2 regions of the Ligilactobacillus sp. UO.C109 genome follow, and region 2 is predicted to be linked to the other one. Evidence: predicted binding sites of a transcription regulator. Region 2 holds the regulator's gene; the other holds the start of a gene.
What was found. The regulator Rex, encoded in region 2, represses fermentation and respiration genes when NADH is low (regulators of the CRP and FNR family bind a similar motif). The targets are predictions, from matches to a motif close to TTGTGAANTANTTCACAA.
Positions count from the first base shown of each region.

Region 1: a site for Rex is predicted at 5,460-5,477, ahead of OZJ21_RS08270 (TrmB family transcriptional regulator). Genes of this name have one in related genera too.

Region 1 is NZ_JAPSFH010000028.1:5,033-13,387, forward strand. It holds gene OZJ21_RS08255 (YfhO family protein) at 1-2,618, shown strand, start outside; gene OZJ21_RS08260 (ornithine cyclodeaminase family protein) at 2,677-3,663, opposite strand; gene OZJ21_RS08265 (sulfite exporter TauE/SafE family protein) at 3,677-4,543, opposite strand; gene OZJ21_RS08270 (TrmB family transcriptional regulator) at 4,561-5,355, opposite strand; gene wecB (non-hydrolyzing UDP-N-acetylglucosamine 2-epimerase) at 5,528-6,670, opposite strand; gene OZJ21_RS08280 (aminopeptidase) at 6,797-8,032, shown strand; gene OZJ21_RS08285 (APC family permease) at 8,343-8,355, shown strand, end outside.
Region 2 is NZ_JAPSFH010000027.1:44,760-53,114, reverse strand. It holds gene OZJ21_RS04525 (cation-translocating P-type ATPase) at 1-1,576, opposite strand, end outside; gene groL (chaperonin GroEL) at 1,769-3,391, opposite strand; gene groES (co-chaperone GroES) at 3,421-3,705, opposite strand; gene OZJ21_RS04510 (CPBP family intramembrane glutamic endopeptidase) at 3,901-4,530, shown strand; gene OZJ21_RS04505 (redox-sensing transcriptional repressor Rex) at 4,634-5,275, opposite strand; gene OZJ21_RS04500 (ABC-F family ATP-binding cassette domain-containing protein) at 5,449-7,398, shown strand; gene tsaD (tRNA (adenosine(37)-N6)-threonylcarbamoyltransferase complex transferase subunit TsaD) at 7,462-8,355, opposite strand, start outside.

The DNA.
Region 1 (8,355 bases), on a different contig from region 2:
GTGCTGATACTTTTCAAATTTATTCTTATTATACAGTTGGAGATATCTTTGCTTACCTAACCCTACTATTTCCTGCAAATAAAATAATTTTTGCTTATCAGTTAATGATTATTTTACGATTATATTTTGCTGGATTAGCTTTTACATATTTTGCTAATCATTTCGACTTGAAAAAGTCAGTTATTATTCCAGGAGCGATGGTTTATATTTTTAATGCGTATCTTTTATACGCCAACGTTGCACAACCTTTTTTCACAACTGCATTCATAATTTTTCCACTAATTATCTTAGGTTTAGAAAAAGTTTTGCAAGAAAAATCCGCTTGGCTGCTGACATTTGCATTCACTTGGATGTTAATCAATAACTTTTATTTTGCCTTTATTTTAGGTATTGGAGCTATGATTTATTTAGTAATTCGAGTCTTTTTCACTTATCGTAAGACTTTAAATTACTTCTTAGTATTTCGGAAGCTCGCAGGTTCTACTATTTTAAGTTTGTTACTGAGCTCTGTACTTTTAATCCCTGAATTACTTGCAGTACAAAACTCTACTCGAGCTGGAAGTACTTTCGCCAATGGGTTAAAATTTTATCCACTTTACTATTACTTAGCCTTACCATCGCAGCTAATTAATGGTGGAAACCGTGATTTTTACTTTTGGAGTGCTTTAGGTTTTTCTAGCATCGCCTTTTTCGGAGTAATTTATGTCCTTGCTAAGTATCGAAAATATCCAGTTATGACTGCTATCTTCATCCTTAGTGGGATTATGCTTTTATTCCCCGCTTTTGGTGCAGCATTCAATGGTTTAATGTCTCCTTCAAATCGTTGGACTCTAATGCTTTGCTTACCAGTTTCATTATCTGTATGTATTTTACTAGAACATGTTAAGAAACTATCTCCAAAAATGTTAAAGTACATTACAATTACTACTGCTATTTATATCAGTATTGTAGGTATTAATTATTATTTCCAAAATAGTGAAAAATTATTTATTCCTATCATCTTCTTATTTGTATTTTTAGGTTTGATTTTTTGGTTACGTTTCATTGATTATAAACACGCTTATCGATGGACAAATATTTTAGTATTGTTAAATGTTATTTTAAATGCTATTTATTTTGAAACACCTTATAATGGAGGTTTTGCTAATGAAATGTTACCAGCTGGTGCTTATGATAAATTGCAAAATCAACGTTATGCTGGTTTAGATTCAGATATTGATAATGATAATACTTTTAAAGTTTCTACTATTAGTAATAACTATTACTTAGGTGAAGACTTTAAAATGTATAACACTCTTAACGAAAAATTGCATGGACTTAGTTCATATTATTCCTTACAAAACAAATATATAGGTCAGTTTGCTTTAAATATGCAAAATGTCCAATATGAAACTAATGTGCCTCTGCAACAGTTTGATGACCGCTCAGTGATCTTAAACTTTTTAGGAGTTAAATATTTATTTACTCAGTTGAATCAAGAAAATGATACTAAAATTCCATATGGTTATCATCTCGATAAAACTACTCGTTTAATCTATGATGTAAACCAAAATTCTAGTAAAAACCAACAAACACGTAGATATGCTACTAAAAATAATTTTCCTTTGCTTTATTGGCAAGATACTGCTATCACTCCTAAGAATTACGATAAACTCAGTGTCTCTCAAAAGGAACGCTTATTAAGTAAGGCAGTCTTTACATCTAGTAATAATGCCAAAGGATTGAAAAAAGCTAAAATTTCCAATACTGATGTAATTGACATTCCTTATGTATTGGTTTCTAGTCGTGGAAATGTTATTGATACTAATAACTTAGAAAAACTTGATGCTAATGAAACTTACAAACTTGTTTTACAATTAGATAAATTGAAGGAAAAGAATAATCTTCCTCAAAATGTAGAATTACATGTTGAAATAAATGATATCAAGTACACTCCATTTTCTTTCAAGAAACAAATTGCACTGGAAGAAAAAAATCAAACAGATGATCTAACTAATGGTCTCCTAGCTGCTAATGAAAAATTGGCCTACTATAAATACTTTAGATATCATGTTTTGAAGGGATCACCTGATATGAGTTATGCTTTAAATATCAGCTCTAATCTTGGAACTGAAACAATTGCTCAACCTCGTCAAAGCAAAACTTCATTCTTTAAAATCGTAAACAGTGGAACCATGAATATGGGATATTTCAAGAATTTACCGGAAACTTTAAAACTTACTCCTTCAAAAATGGGAACTTATAGTTTTAAATTAAAGGTTTATGCTGAACCATTAAATACTAGTTACGATAAAGAAGTAGCTAAAATTCAAAAACATGCACTTCAAAACTTAAAATTCAATAAGCACGGTCTTGAAGGAAAAATAACTACTAATCGCACTGGAATATTAACTTCTTCAATTCCTTATTCTACCGGTTGGACTGCCACAGTAGATGGAAAAAAAGCTCCTGTTATTAGAACTAACCAAGCTTTTGTAGGATTAAAACTCCCTCAAGGCACACATAAAGTTAAATTAGTCTATAATATTCCAGGTTTGAAACTAGGGATGATTACCTCAATCGTTGGATTAATTCTTTTAGTAATTAGTTTGATATATACTAAATTTAAGAAAAAATAATGTTAAAAGGAAGCAAAGATTTTTTTGATCTTTGCTTCCTTTTTTAATTGCTAACTCTTTAATTTAATTCAAACTCGTGTCCATATCCATTAGCTTGTGCTTTTTTTACAATCTTATCTGCAATATAAACATCTAAAACAGCTGTTCCAACTGTTTTAAAAATAGTTATTTCATCATCACTAGTTCTACCTTTTATTTTTCCTGCCACTAATTGTCCTAACTCACCAGTAATCATATCTTTACTAATTTCACCTTTATTTAATGGTTGAATAAAATCACCAGCTTCTTGCCAAACTCCATCAAGGGTATCAAAAACAATGGTTTTAGCTCTTTTTATTGTTTCACATGGTATTTCACACATTTCTGGCGTATATGCTCCAATCCCATTAATATGTGCTCCTGGTTTAATCCATTCATCATTGAAAGTTGCACGTTTTGAAGTAGTAACTGTTGTAATAATATCGGCATTTTCAACACATTCTTTAGCAGTTTGACATGGATAAATATTTTTATTGAATTTATCTGCCATTAATTCAGCAAACTTTTTAGCCCTGCTAAAATCTATATCAAAAATTCTAATTTCTTCTAAATCTCTAACTTCTATCATTGCTTCTAGTTGTGTTGCTGCTTGTCCACCAGTCCCTATCAAAGCTCCAACTTTAGCATCTTTTCTAGCTAATAACTCTGTGGCTGCACCTTGAACAGCCCCCGTTCTTAACTGTGTCAAATAAGTACCTTCAATTACCGCACCTAATTCTCCAGTATCAGCATCTAAAGTTATTACTGTCGCTGGCACACTTGGTAAACCCTTAGAAATATTATCAGGATAAACAGAAACGATTTTTAATCCAGCAGCAGCTTGGTTTCCTCCAACATAAGCTGGCATATAAAGATTTTGTCCATTTTTTTCATCTATATCAATATTGGTTCTTAATGGCACCTTAGCTTTTCCTTCAGAATATATCTCTAAAGCTTCTTTATCTGCTTCAATCGCATCTCTCATTGTAAAACACTTTTTTATATCATCTTTTTTTAAAATTAACATTTATATTTCCTCCCTAAGCTTCTTCTTTTTGCTTTGATAACATAGTATAGGCACTATATAGCAAGACAATTACTACTAACCAATTTAAAAGATATGTATTTAGTTGCTTTACCAAGAATACAGCTACTAATACACCTAACACCCCAAAAGTTGCAGTGAATAGAGTTATTTTTCTACTATAGTCATCCAATTTAATAAATTGAACTGAACCAACCGGAACAGAGAATGTACATGCCCCCATCATAATAGGAAAAGCTGCAATTGGATTTAATCCTAGTAAATATACTGTCACCATTGTCAACGCATATGATCCAATCCCAATGTTATTCAACGCACCATATACAAAAAGTAAAAATCCTGCTAAAATCAGTTTCCAACCATATAATTCTGTTGCAGTCCCATTTGAAGGAATTAATTTTAACTGACCAGCAACGATCAAAAGTGAAGCGATAATTAAACCAATCCCTACAAAAACTTTAATGGTTTTTTCTGGCAATTTAACTACAAAACGTGGTCCTAAATATGCACCGATAACTTGGCAAATGATACAAACCAATAAAGTTTTGATACCAACTGATATTCCAGTAATATAGCTCAAAGCCATAACTGCTACAGGTATTACGCATTCTGTATTCAAAGTTCCTGGCAATTTTTTCATGCTTACCCATTTAGCTTTTTGATATAGAACAGTACCAATTGCAAAATCAGAAATTCCAAATGTTGATAAAAAGAATATAATAAATGATGACAATGCTAACCATTTGGAATCAGCTGGTTCTTCCTTAAATTCCTGCTTATGTTTCAATAAATCACGGATAAATACAGTTGCAAAGTATCCGTTTACAATTACAACCATTGTTAATAATATATACCTAACCATTTTCTTTCACTATCCTCTCAATAAATTTCCCTTACTCCTTCAAAATCCACACCATACTCTTTCTTTAGATCTTCCGGTAAATCTCTAAAAATCTTCAAAGTATACGCATCATGTTTTACATATTCTGAAGCTAAACTTATCATAGCTGTATTTTCTGTCCAAATTACATTTGTTGTATAATGATTAATAGTGCCGTACACTACTTGCTTGTTATCTGCAACAACATTAATCCAACGAGAACCGAAATCTGATAACTTATCCTTTTCAAAACCATGGTAATACATATTTTTAAAATCAAAATTATCTTCACTATCTTTGAACAAAATAATAACTACTTTAGTAAGTCGTTTTTCTGCCAATTTTATTAAATTAATCAGCTCATCATCAATATCAGAAGTCCATATTTGAATATATATACTTTCTTTTGCGTTACTGATAACATATTTTATTTTTTCAATCATACTTGTGTAATCATTAATCTTCCAAAGGTGTCCAGCATCTCGTTTAGGTTCTTTAATCTCTTTAAAGCCTTGCTTCAGATTTTTTAAGTCATTCTTAAAAATATGCTCAAGTCTTGCTAAAAATTCATCTGTAGGAATTGCACGGTACATCTTATTTTCTGTTTGATTTACTAAAACCATATTCTTTTGTATTAAATTTTCTAAGACATTGTAAACTTTTGAACGAGCCACACCAGATAATTTGCTAACTTCATACCCTGTCATCTGTTCATGATTAATTAAGGTGAGATAAACTTTTATTTCTGATTCATTGAACCCATATTTTCTCATAATTGTTGATATATCAAGCATTTGATCTTCACCTCCTTATAGTAGTACCTTACAGTAACTACTATAATGCAATTGTTGATTAATTTCAAGTGTATTTTTTCACAAAAGTATTTTAATAGTACAGATTGATATCTTTTTCACAAATTGTAAAAAAATAAAACTAGTCGTCAGAAAACAACTAGTCCTATTACTATTATTCAAACTCTATTGGCTTTTTATCTGTCACACCAAAATAATACGCAATTGCATCTAAAATTCGTTCCGATGCCTTTCCATCGCCATATGGATTCTTTGCTTGTGCCATTCTTTGATATTCAGCATCATTATCTAGCAACTTTTCCATTTCTTCCTTTACTTTTTCAGACTCTGTACCGACTAATTTTAAAGTACCTGCTTCTACACCCTCTGGACGTTCAGTTGTATCTCTCAATACTAATACCGGTTTACCTAATGAAGGTGCTTCTTCTTGAACACCACCAGAATCTGTCATAATAAAGTAACTTCTAGCTGCTAAATTATGAAAGTCAACAACATCAAGTGGTGAAATCAAGTGTATTCTTTCTGTATTTCCTAAAATTTCTTTTGCTGCTTCTTGAACTGCCGGACTTAAATGAACTGGATAAATAACTTCTACATCTTCTCTTGATTCAACTACTTCACGAATTACTTTAAACACACGTCTCATAGGTTCTCCCTGATTTTCGCGACGATGCATTGTTAGTAAAATTAATTTATTATCAGGAGAAACCTTATCTAGAATATCATGGTGATACCCTTTATCTACTGTTTGTTTAAGTGCATCTATAGCTGTATTTCCTGTAATATAGATATTATCTTCTTTATGGTTTTCTTTAAGCAAATTAGCTTTACTTTGAGTTGTAGGAGCAAAATACAAGTCTGTCATCGCATCTGTCATTTGGCGATTCATTTCTTCAGGATATGGGGAATATTTTTCCCATGTTCTAAGTCCAGCTTCCACATGTCCAATAGGTATTTGATTATAAAATGCTGCTACACTTGCAGCAAATGTAGTTGTTGTATCCCCATGAACTAATACAATATCCGGCTTAGCCTCTTTTAAGATTTTATCTAGATTGATTAGTACATTAGAAGTTATATCAGTTAAAGTTTGTCTGGCATGCATAATATTTAAATCATAGTCAGGCTTGATATGAAAAATATCTAAAACTTGGTCTAACATTTCGCGATGTTGTGCAGATACTGTTGTAATTGCTTCAAAACGCTGACTTTGTTTTTGTAATTCCAATACTAACGGTGCCATTTTTATTGCTTCTGGCCTTGTTCCAAAAACCGTCATTACTTTTATTTTTTTCATTAACATCCGTCCCTCTTCAAAATATGTTTTCATTAAAAGTATAACAAATCCAGTGCTTTTATTGTCAGTTTTTATGGTATTTATGATATATTAAATTTACAAATCTACTTTGAATGGAGGTCCGTTATGACAATTCCAAATTTTAAAGAAAAACTACAAAAATATGCTGAATTAATTGTTAAAATTGGTGTAAATGTCCAACTAAACCAACCAGTTGTATTATACATTAACGTTGAACAACAAGAATTAGCTCACTTAATTGTTAAAGAAGCATATGCTGCTGGGGCAAGTGAAGTTATGGTTAAGTGGTCAGATACATTTACTTCTCGTCAATTTTTAGAATTTGCCAATCAAGAACGTCTTGAAAATATTCCTGACTATCTTGTAAAAGAAGCTGAATATATTGCTGATAATAAAGCTGCACGTATTTCTGTTATCTCTGAAGATCCTGATTCTTTTAACGGATTAGATCATAATCGTGTATCTACATTCCAAAAAGCTAATGGTAAAGCTTTAAATGTTGTACGAAAAGCCACTCAAAATAACGATTTAAGCTGGACTGTTGTTGGTGCAGCTGGTGTTAAATGGGCTGAAAAAGTTTTCCCTGATTTAAAGGGTGATGCAGCAGTTGACAAATTGTGGGAAGAAATTTTTAAAACTACACGCATCGATCAAGAAGATCCTATTGTTGCTTGGAAGAAACATGATGAAGCTTTACGTACTAAAGCTGATTGGTTAAATAAAGAGCAATTTAAAGCTCTTCATTACACATCGCCAATTACTGATATTACTGTTGGACTTCCAAAGAATCATATTTGGGAAGGTGCTGGCAGTTATAACGCTGCTGGAATTGAGTTTATGGCAAATATGCCAACTGAAGAAGTCTTCACAGCACCTGATGCTCGTCACATTGACGGTTATGTCGGTTCAACTAAACCTTTGAGCTATGCTGGTAATATTATTGAAAATATGCACTTTGAATTTGAAAATGGCAAAGTTACTAAAGTCACAGCTGATAAAGGACAAAATATCTTAGAAGAACTTATCAAAACTGACGATGGTGCTACTTCATTAGGAGAAGTTTCATTAGTTCCAGATCCATCGCCAATTTCACAATCCGGTATTACTTTCTTTAATACTTTATTTGATGAAAATGCAAGCAACCACATGGCTTTAGGTGCTGCTTATCCTTTCTCAATTCAAGGCGGTACTAAAATGTCAGACGAAGAATTAAAGGAACACGGCATCAATATTAGTCAAACTCATGTCGACTTCATGATGGGCTCAGCTGATATGGATATTGATGGTATCAAAGAAGATGGTACTATTATTCCTATTTTTAGAAACGGTGACTGGGCATAAAAACAATACTGCTAAAATGCGCTTGGGAAAAATTTTTCTCAAGCGTTATTTGTATTGTTTAAACATATAACTTTACCCTACATAATTTATCACCCCTTACTAGTATTTTCTTATTTTCCACATAGGACCAATTTTCTAATTTCTGTAATTTCTAATTTTGAAAACGACTATTTTTTATAAATTAAAAAATTGGTCCTATATTCGAATCTTAATAAATTGCTTTTTTTATTTTTTATCTTGCATAAATGTATATCTTAATATATTCTTTTATTCGTGCGTTCTTATTATTTTATAAAAAGGAGGAAATTTTATGGATAATTTAC
Region 2 (8,355 bases):
TTGGTGTCACCCTACCAAAAATATTATAGTTTTTAACTGCTTCAGCTAGGTCCTCTTTTGTCTCTAACTTTGTAGCATCAATGTACAAATCTGCATTTTCAATCTGTGCTTTTTTAGATATTTCTGAAACAGTTTGCGGATTATCTCCAGAAATAACCTTTACTTCTACTCCCTGCTCCTTAAAATAATTAAATGTTGCAGGTGCCTCTTTTCTTATGGGATTTGTTATTAATACATATCCTATAGGAATTACTTTACCTGTAATTTTCTTATCCATAAAACCATCTAAAGCTTTTCCAAACACTAGTACTCTGTATCCTTTTTTAGTATCTTCATTAATATTATCTTGATATAATGGAAAATCTTCACGCAATACAAATTCAGGAGCACCTAATATGTATGCATCATTTTCAAAAACAGCCCCACTATACTTATTTTTTGATGTAAATGGAATGATTTCACTTGCTATTACTTTACTCGTCTGTTTACAATAATTTCTTATAGCTTTCATAGTATTATTACTTTCATCTATTGCATAAACAAACTTTGCTAATAACTCTTCAAAGGCATCTCTGTTCTCTACATCGATTGCTTTTATTTTTTCTACTTTCATTTCATTTTCAGTAATTGTTCCTGTTTTATCTACACATAAAACATCTACCCTTGCTAGAGTTTCAATACTTTTCATATCATGAAGCAATACTTTTTTCTTAGCTAGCCTCATGGAACTAACAGCTAGTGCTACACTTGTTAACAAATACAGCCCCTCTGGTATCATACCTAAAACAGCTGCTACCATAGATGTTATATTGTCATGTAAACTTTCATGATTTATGAAAATCCCTTGTATAAATAAGACAATTCCAATCGGAACTAACGCTACACCTACAAATTTTACTAATATATCAAGATCTTGGATCATTTCAGAACGTTCAACATTTTTCATTTTCTTAGCTTCTAATGTTAACTTAGAAATATATGAGTCTTTGCCAACCGCTGTTAGTCTTGCTCTACACTTTCCAGCAATAATAAAGCTACCTGACATTAATTTATCTCCTGGCTTTTTAGGAATTTCATCAGACTCACCTGTCAATAAAGATTCGTTTACTAAAACTTCTCCACTTACAATTTCACTATCAGCTAAAATTTGATTCCCCATTTTAAAGATTACAATATCATCTAATACTAAATCTTCTGCATTTACTTGTGTAACCTCTCCATTTCTTACTACCATAGCCTGCGGAACATTTAGCATCGTTAACTTATCAACAACTTTTTTTGCCCTTAATTCTTGAATTATCCCAATAAAAATATTTGCAATAATAATCGGTAAAAAGGTTAAGTTTCTAAATGAATTTACTAAACATAAAAGTAAAGTTAATATTAAAAATATCAAATTAAAATATGTAAATATATTTTCTGCAACTATTTCTTTGGCAGTACGTACAGGTGGTTTCACTGCCTCATTACTCCAACCATTTTTCTTATATTTTTCCACTTGTTTATCCGTAAGCCCATAGTCTGCATTAGGAGTTATCCTATTTATGTCAATTTTTTCGTTACTTGATTTTTTCATTACTATCCCCCAATCCCTAACTATCACTAATGTTAGTATAACATGTAGGATATAATAAAATCATTGAACAATCTTTAACTTTTATATAATACATTTAAAATATTATATAATTTTAAAAAAATAAACACTGAAATTTCATGACTGAAATCTCAGTGTTTATTACTTATTTTAATTTAGTAATCTAAACCTAGATTACATCATACCACCCATACCTGGTGTTGCAGGCATTTGGTCGTTACTTTCTGGTTCTGGCTTATCAGCAACTACTGCTTCTGTTGTTAATAATAAAGCAGATACACTAGCTGCATTTTGAAGTGCTGAACGAGTTACCTTTGTAGGATCCACAATACCAGCTTCAACCATGTCAACCCATTCATTTGTAGCAGCATTGAAACCTACACCTGGTTTTTGTTCCTTTAATTTTTCAACAATTACAGAACCTTCTAAACCTGCATTTTCTGCGATTTGACGAACAGGTTCTTCCAAAGCACGTTTTACAATGTTAATACCTGTTTGTACGTCGCCTTCTTCTTCCAAAGCAGCAACTTTACCAATAACATTTACCAATGCTGTACCACCACCAGGAACAAATCCTTCTTCAACAGCAGCACGTGTAGCATTCAAAGCATCTTCAATACGGTACTTACGTTCTTTCAATTCTGTTTCAGTTGCAGCACCAACTTTAATAACTGCAACACCACCAGATAATTTAGCCAAACGTTCTTGTAATTTTTCACGATCAAAATCAGAAGTTGTTTCACTAATTTGCTTCTTAATTTGTTCTACACGTTCAGCAATCTTGTCCTTATCACCAGCACCTTCAACAATTGTTGTATTTTCCTTAGTTACTGTTACTTTTCCAGCAGAACCTAATTGTTCAACTGTTGTATCTTTCAATTGTAAGCCTAAGTCATCTGTGATAACAGTAGCACCTGTCAATGTAGCAATATCTTGTAACATTGCCTTACGACGATCGCCAAATCCTGGAGCTTTAACTGCAACAACGTTAAATGTTCCACGAATCTTGTTCAAAACAAGTGTAGGTAATGCTTCACCGTCTACATCATCAGCAATAATCAATAATGGACGACCTTGTTGTACAATTGATTGCAATAATGGTAATACTTCTTGAATGTTTGAAATCTTCTTATCTGTTAATAAAATGTATGGATTATCTAAATCAGCTTCCATCTTATCATTATCAGTTACCATATATTGTGATAGATATCCTCTATCAAATTGCATACCTTCAACAACATCTAAAGAAGTATCGATACCTTTAGATTCTTCAATTGTAATAACACCATCATTACCAACTTTTTCCATAGCATCGGCAATTAATTTACCAACTTCTTCGTTAGCAGATGAAATAGAAGCAACTTGTGCAATATCACTCTTGGATTCTACTGTATGGGACATTTCATGTAATGCATCAACTGCAGCCTTAGTTGCTAATTCAATACCACGACGAATTCCAACTGGGTTTGCACCAGCAGTTACATTCTTCATACCTTCATTTACAATAGCTTGTGTTAAAACAGTAGCAGTTGTTGTACCATCACCTGCAATATCATTTGTCTTAGAAGCAACTTCAGACACCAATTTTGCTCCCATATTTTCGAAATGATCTTCTAAATCAATAGCCTTAGCAATTGTTACACCATCATTTGTAATTGTGGGGGAACCATAAGATTGTTCCAAAACAACATTACGGCCTTTAGGACCAATAGTTGATTTTACTGTATTTGCTAATTTATCTACACCCTTCAACATCTTTGAACGAGCATCTTCTGAAAACTTAATTTCCTTTGCCATAAATCTCTTCACCTCAAATTAATTAAAAATTAATCTATAACCGCAATAATGTCATTTTCACGGATTACTAAATATTCTTCGCCTTCATATTTAACTTCAGAACCAGCATACTTATCAAAAACAACTGATTGACCAACTTTTACTTCAGGTTCAACCCTTTGTCCATTGTCTAAGATACGTCCGTTACCAACAGCAATTACTTCACCTGTTGTAGGCTTTTCTTTTGCATTACTTGCGATAACAATTCCACCAATGGATTGTTCTTCTTCCTTTTGAACTTTTAAAACAACGCGATCTCCTAATGGTTTAAGCACGTCTAATCCCTCCAATATCAATCATCTGTATCATTTAGCACTCTCAACTCTTGAGTGCTAACTACAATTAATACTATAACCACTTTAAATATAAATTGCAAGTATTTTTTATCACTCGACACATTAGAGTGCTAATTTTTTTATTTGACCTGTTAATGGTACAATTAAACTTAAAAATGAAAGGTGATAATTAATTTGGAACAAAGAAATTCTATTCCCTTATTGCTAACCTATATTGGTTATCAAATTTTGTTAGCAATATTCAATATTTTTTATAATCAAAGTCATAATTTTTATTTGGTTGAAACTATTATTGGAATACTCTGCATGTTGTTTATTGTTTATCTCAATCATAGATTCTCTTTTAAAAATAAATTAGAATATAAAACTATTAAACTTAAATCTATTTTACTCTGGAGTATCCTTGGTATGGTCGGTGCCCTCATAATTCAAATTGGATTATCTCGTATCGAATCAGGACTTTTTCATTTTTCATCATATTCAGCTAATACTAACCTATTGTTAGAAATTGTTCACCATTACCCATACTACATTTTAGTACCTGGAATTGTTGCACCTGTAATGGAAGAGTTAATTTTTAGAAAAGTTTTATTTGGAAATTTTTCAAGATTCATCCCTTTTCTACCTGCTGCCTTAATTTCCAGTCTTCTATTTAGTTTAGCTCATATGGATGGTCATTTCCTTATCTATGCTAGTATTGGCCTTTTGTTTTGCTATATTTACTATCGGACTGGAACGATTATTACTTCTACTTTTAGTCATATATTTCTAAACTTGTTTATTATACTTCTATCATCGCTTTAGAAGTTATTAATATCAAAAAATTGCTGAAGATTAATGTGATTAGATAACATCATAATCTTCAGCAATTTTTATTTTGAGACTCATTTCGGTCTTCTATGTAACACTACTCTTCTGTGCTTCCAAAATGATTCAAGAAATAAATCAAAGTTTCCATTTCATTCGTCAAATCTACATTTTGCACACGTATATTTTCTGGTACAGTAATTCTAAGTGGTGTAAAATTCAATATTCCCCTTACACCAACTTCCACTAACTCATCTGTAACTTTTTGTGCTACAGGAGCTGGAACAGTTAAAATTACAATTTCAATTTGCTGTAACTTTAATTGTTCTTTCATATCAGACATTGGATATACTGGAATTCCACTTTGAATTGTTCCCGTAATATCTTCATTTACATCAAATGCTGCACTAATTCTTACATGATTACTTTGATGGAAATTAAAGTTCAATAAAGCATGTCCTAAATTACCAACCCCAACCAAAGCAACATTAGTTAACGTATCTTGATTTAATTGCTTAGTAAAAAAATCAAGTAAACTTTGTACATCATATCCGTAACCACGTTTACCTAAAGCACCAAAATACGAAAAATCACGTCGAATAGTAGCAGAATCTACTTTTACGGCTTCAGCTAATTCTGTTGAAGAAACTCTATTCTTTCCAGAATTAGATAATAGTCTTAGATAACGATAATATATCGGTAGACGTTTTGCAGTAGCCTGCGGAATCTTTACTTCTGCCATTAGACTTTCCTCTTTTCGTGAAATATTTAACATAAGTTTAACACATAGCTCCACAATTATACAATATATTGGCTTAATTATCATCTTTAACGTTTTTATTTGTGAAATTTCTATGTTACACTATAAATCGTCTTAGTGTTATAATACAGTAAATTAATAGAAAAGGTGATTTTATGCTACTTTTACAAGCACAGCAAGTTGCCCGACATTTTGGAGCAGATATCCTTTTTGAGAATGTCAATCTTGATATAAAAGATAATTCCAAGATCGCACTTGTTGGTCGCAACGGAGCAGGAAAATCTACACTAATAAAAATGTTAATCGGTGAATCACTTCCAGATGAAGGAAAAATCGTTACTAAACGAGATTTAACTATTGGATATTTAGCACAACATACAGGATTAGAATCTACTAAAAATGTATTAGATGAAATGTTAAGTGTCTTTGAACCCTTGCAAAAGATGGAAGCTAAGATTCATCAACTTGAAGAAAAGATTGCTTCTCCGTCAATTCCACATGAATCTAAGGAATATCAACAATTATTAAATCAATATGATCAATTACAACATGACTTCCAAGAAAATAATGGTTATGGTTATGAAAATGAAGTAAAAGCTGTTTTACATGGTTTCCAATTCTTTGAAGAAGACTATGGAAAAATGGTTTCTGACTTATCAGGTGGACAAAAAACTCGTTTAGCTTTAGCTAAATTACTTTTAGAAAAACGTGATTTATTAATCCTTGACGAACCTACTAACCACCTCGACATTGAAACTTTGACTTGGTTAGAAAATTATATCCAAGGTTATACCGGTGCCCTTTTAATTGTTTCACATGACCGCTACTTCTTAGATAAAGTTGTCAATGAAGTTTATGAATTAAGTCATCAACATTCTAGTCATTATGTTGGAAATTATTCTCATTATATTGAAGAAAAAGCTTCTCGCTTGCGTACTCAATGGAAAGAATATGAAAAGCAACAAGTGAAAATTCAAAAATTAGAGGATTTTGTTAATAAAAACTTAGTTCGAGCTTCCACAACTAAAAGAGCTCAAAGTAAAAGAAAACAATTAGAGAAAATGGATAGATTAGAGCGTCCTGAAGGTGAAGAAAAAGGCCCTCATTTTAAATTTCATGCTAGCAAGGAAAGTGGAAATGTAGTTTTAAAGGTTACAGATGCTGCTATTGGCTATGATTCAAAAGTTATTTCAAATCCTATCACTTTCGAATTACGCAAACATCATGCAATGGCTGTTGTCGGACCTAATGGAATTGGCAAATCCACCTTACTAAAGAGTATTTTAGGAAATATTCCTTTCATCCATGGATCTGCTACTTTTGGTACTAATGTTCAAACTGGGTACTACGATCAGGAACAACAAAACCTACATGATAAAAAAACTGTCTTAAATGAAATCTGGGATGATCATCCTAATATGTTAGAAAAAGACGTTCGCTCATTATTAGGTAGTTTCTTATTTGTCGGTGATGATGTTAAAAAAGTAGTACATAATCTTTCTGGTGGGGAAAAGGCCAGATTAACATTAACAAAACTTGCTCTACAAGAAGATAATTTCTTAATGCTCGACGAACCCACTAATCATTTAGATATAGATAGTAAAGAAGTATTAGAGAGTGCTTTAATTGATTTTGAAGGAACCATCTTATTTGTTTCCCATGACCGTTACTTCATCAATCAAGTCGCTGATACCGTTCTTGAAATCACTCCAGAGGGAAGTAACTTATACCTTGGTAACTATGATTATTATTTAGAGAAAAAAGCTGAATTAGAAGCAATTGAAGCAGCTAAAGAGGCAGAACAATCTCAAGATGATCAACAAGTTTCAAAAACTTCTCAAAAGCAACTTAACTATAAGAAAAGTAAAGAATTACAAAAACAACAGCGTAAATTACAACGTTTAGTTGATGATGCTGAATCTGAAATGGAACGTCTTGAAGAATTAAAAACTAATATAGAGCAAGAAATGACACTACCTGATAATTTCAATGATCCACAAAAAATGGATGAGTTACACACAAAGCTATCTAAGGCAACAAATGATTTAAATGAAGCCGAAAGTAAATGGACTGAACTAAGTTTAGAATTAGAAGGATTACAATAAAAAAGATGTAAGACTTAATACCAGAGTTATGCTCACTCTAGTCATACTAAGTCTCACATCTTTTTATTTTTCTACCATCCATTCAAATTCTAGACTTGGTTCAGCATTCAATGTCATGTCAGCTCGAACACCATGCTTGAAAGCCACATATCCAGCAGCACCTATCATCGCTGCATTATCACCACATAATTTCAAAGGTGCTTTCAACAATTCTACATCTTTAAATGCTGTTAATTCCTTATCTAATCTTGTTCTTAATCCTTGATTAGCAGCTACGCCTCCAGCAAGAATTAATTGTTTTACCTTAAAATGTCCCAATGCTTTGACAGTTTTGCTACTTAATACATCAACTACACTTTGTTCAAAACTTGTAGCTAAATCTGCCTTATCAAGTTTTTCTCCAATTTGACTAGCATGATGTACAGTGTTAATAAACGCACTCTTCAAACCACTGAAACTAAAATCAAAGTTATCTTCTTTCTCCATCGCTCTTGGAAAATTAAAAGTATCTTTCCCCGTTTTAGCTAATTCATCGATTTCCTTACCAGACGGATACTTCATTCCCATTACTCTACCTACTTTATCAAAAGCTTCTCCAGCTGCATCGTCACGAGTTTCACCAATTATTTGGAATTTATTTTCCTCAGGCATATATACTAATTCAGTATGTCCTCCCGATACTAATAAAGCTAAAGCTGGAAATTTTATCTCTCCTATAAATCTTGCGGCATAGATATGTCCAGCCATATGATTTACTGGAATTAATGGTAAATTATGTGCAAATGCAATGGCTTTAGCAGCAGCTACACCTACTAATAAAGCACCCACTAACCCTGGACCATAAGTCACTGCTATCGCATCCAAGTCCTCGTAATCTATATTAGCTTCATCAAGAGCATCTTGTATGCAATATGTTATCTGTTCAATGTGATGTCTTGAAGCAACTTCTGGAACAAC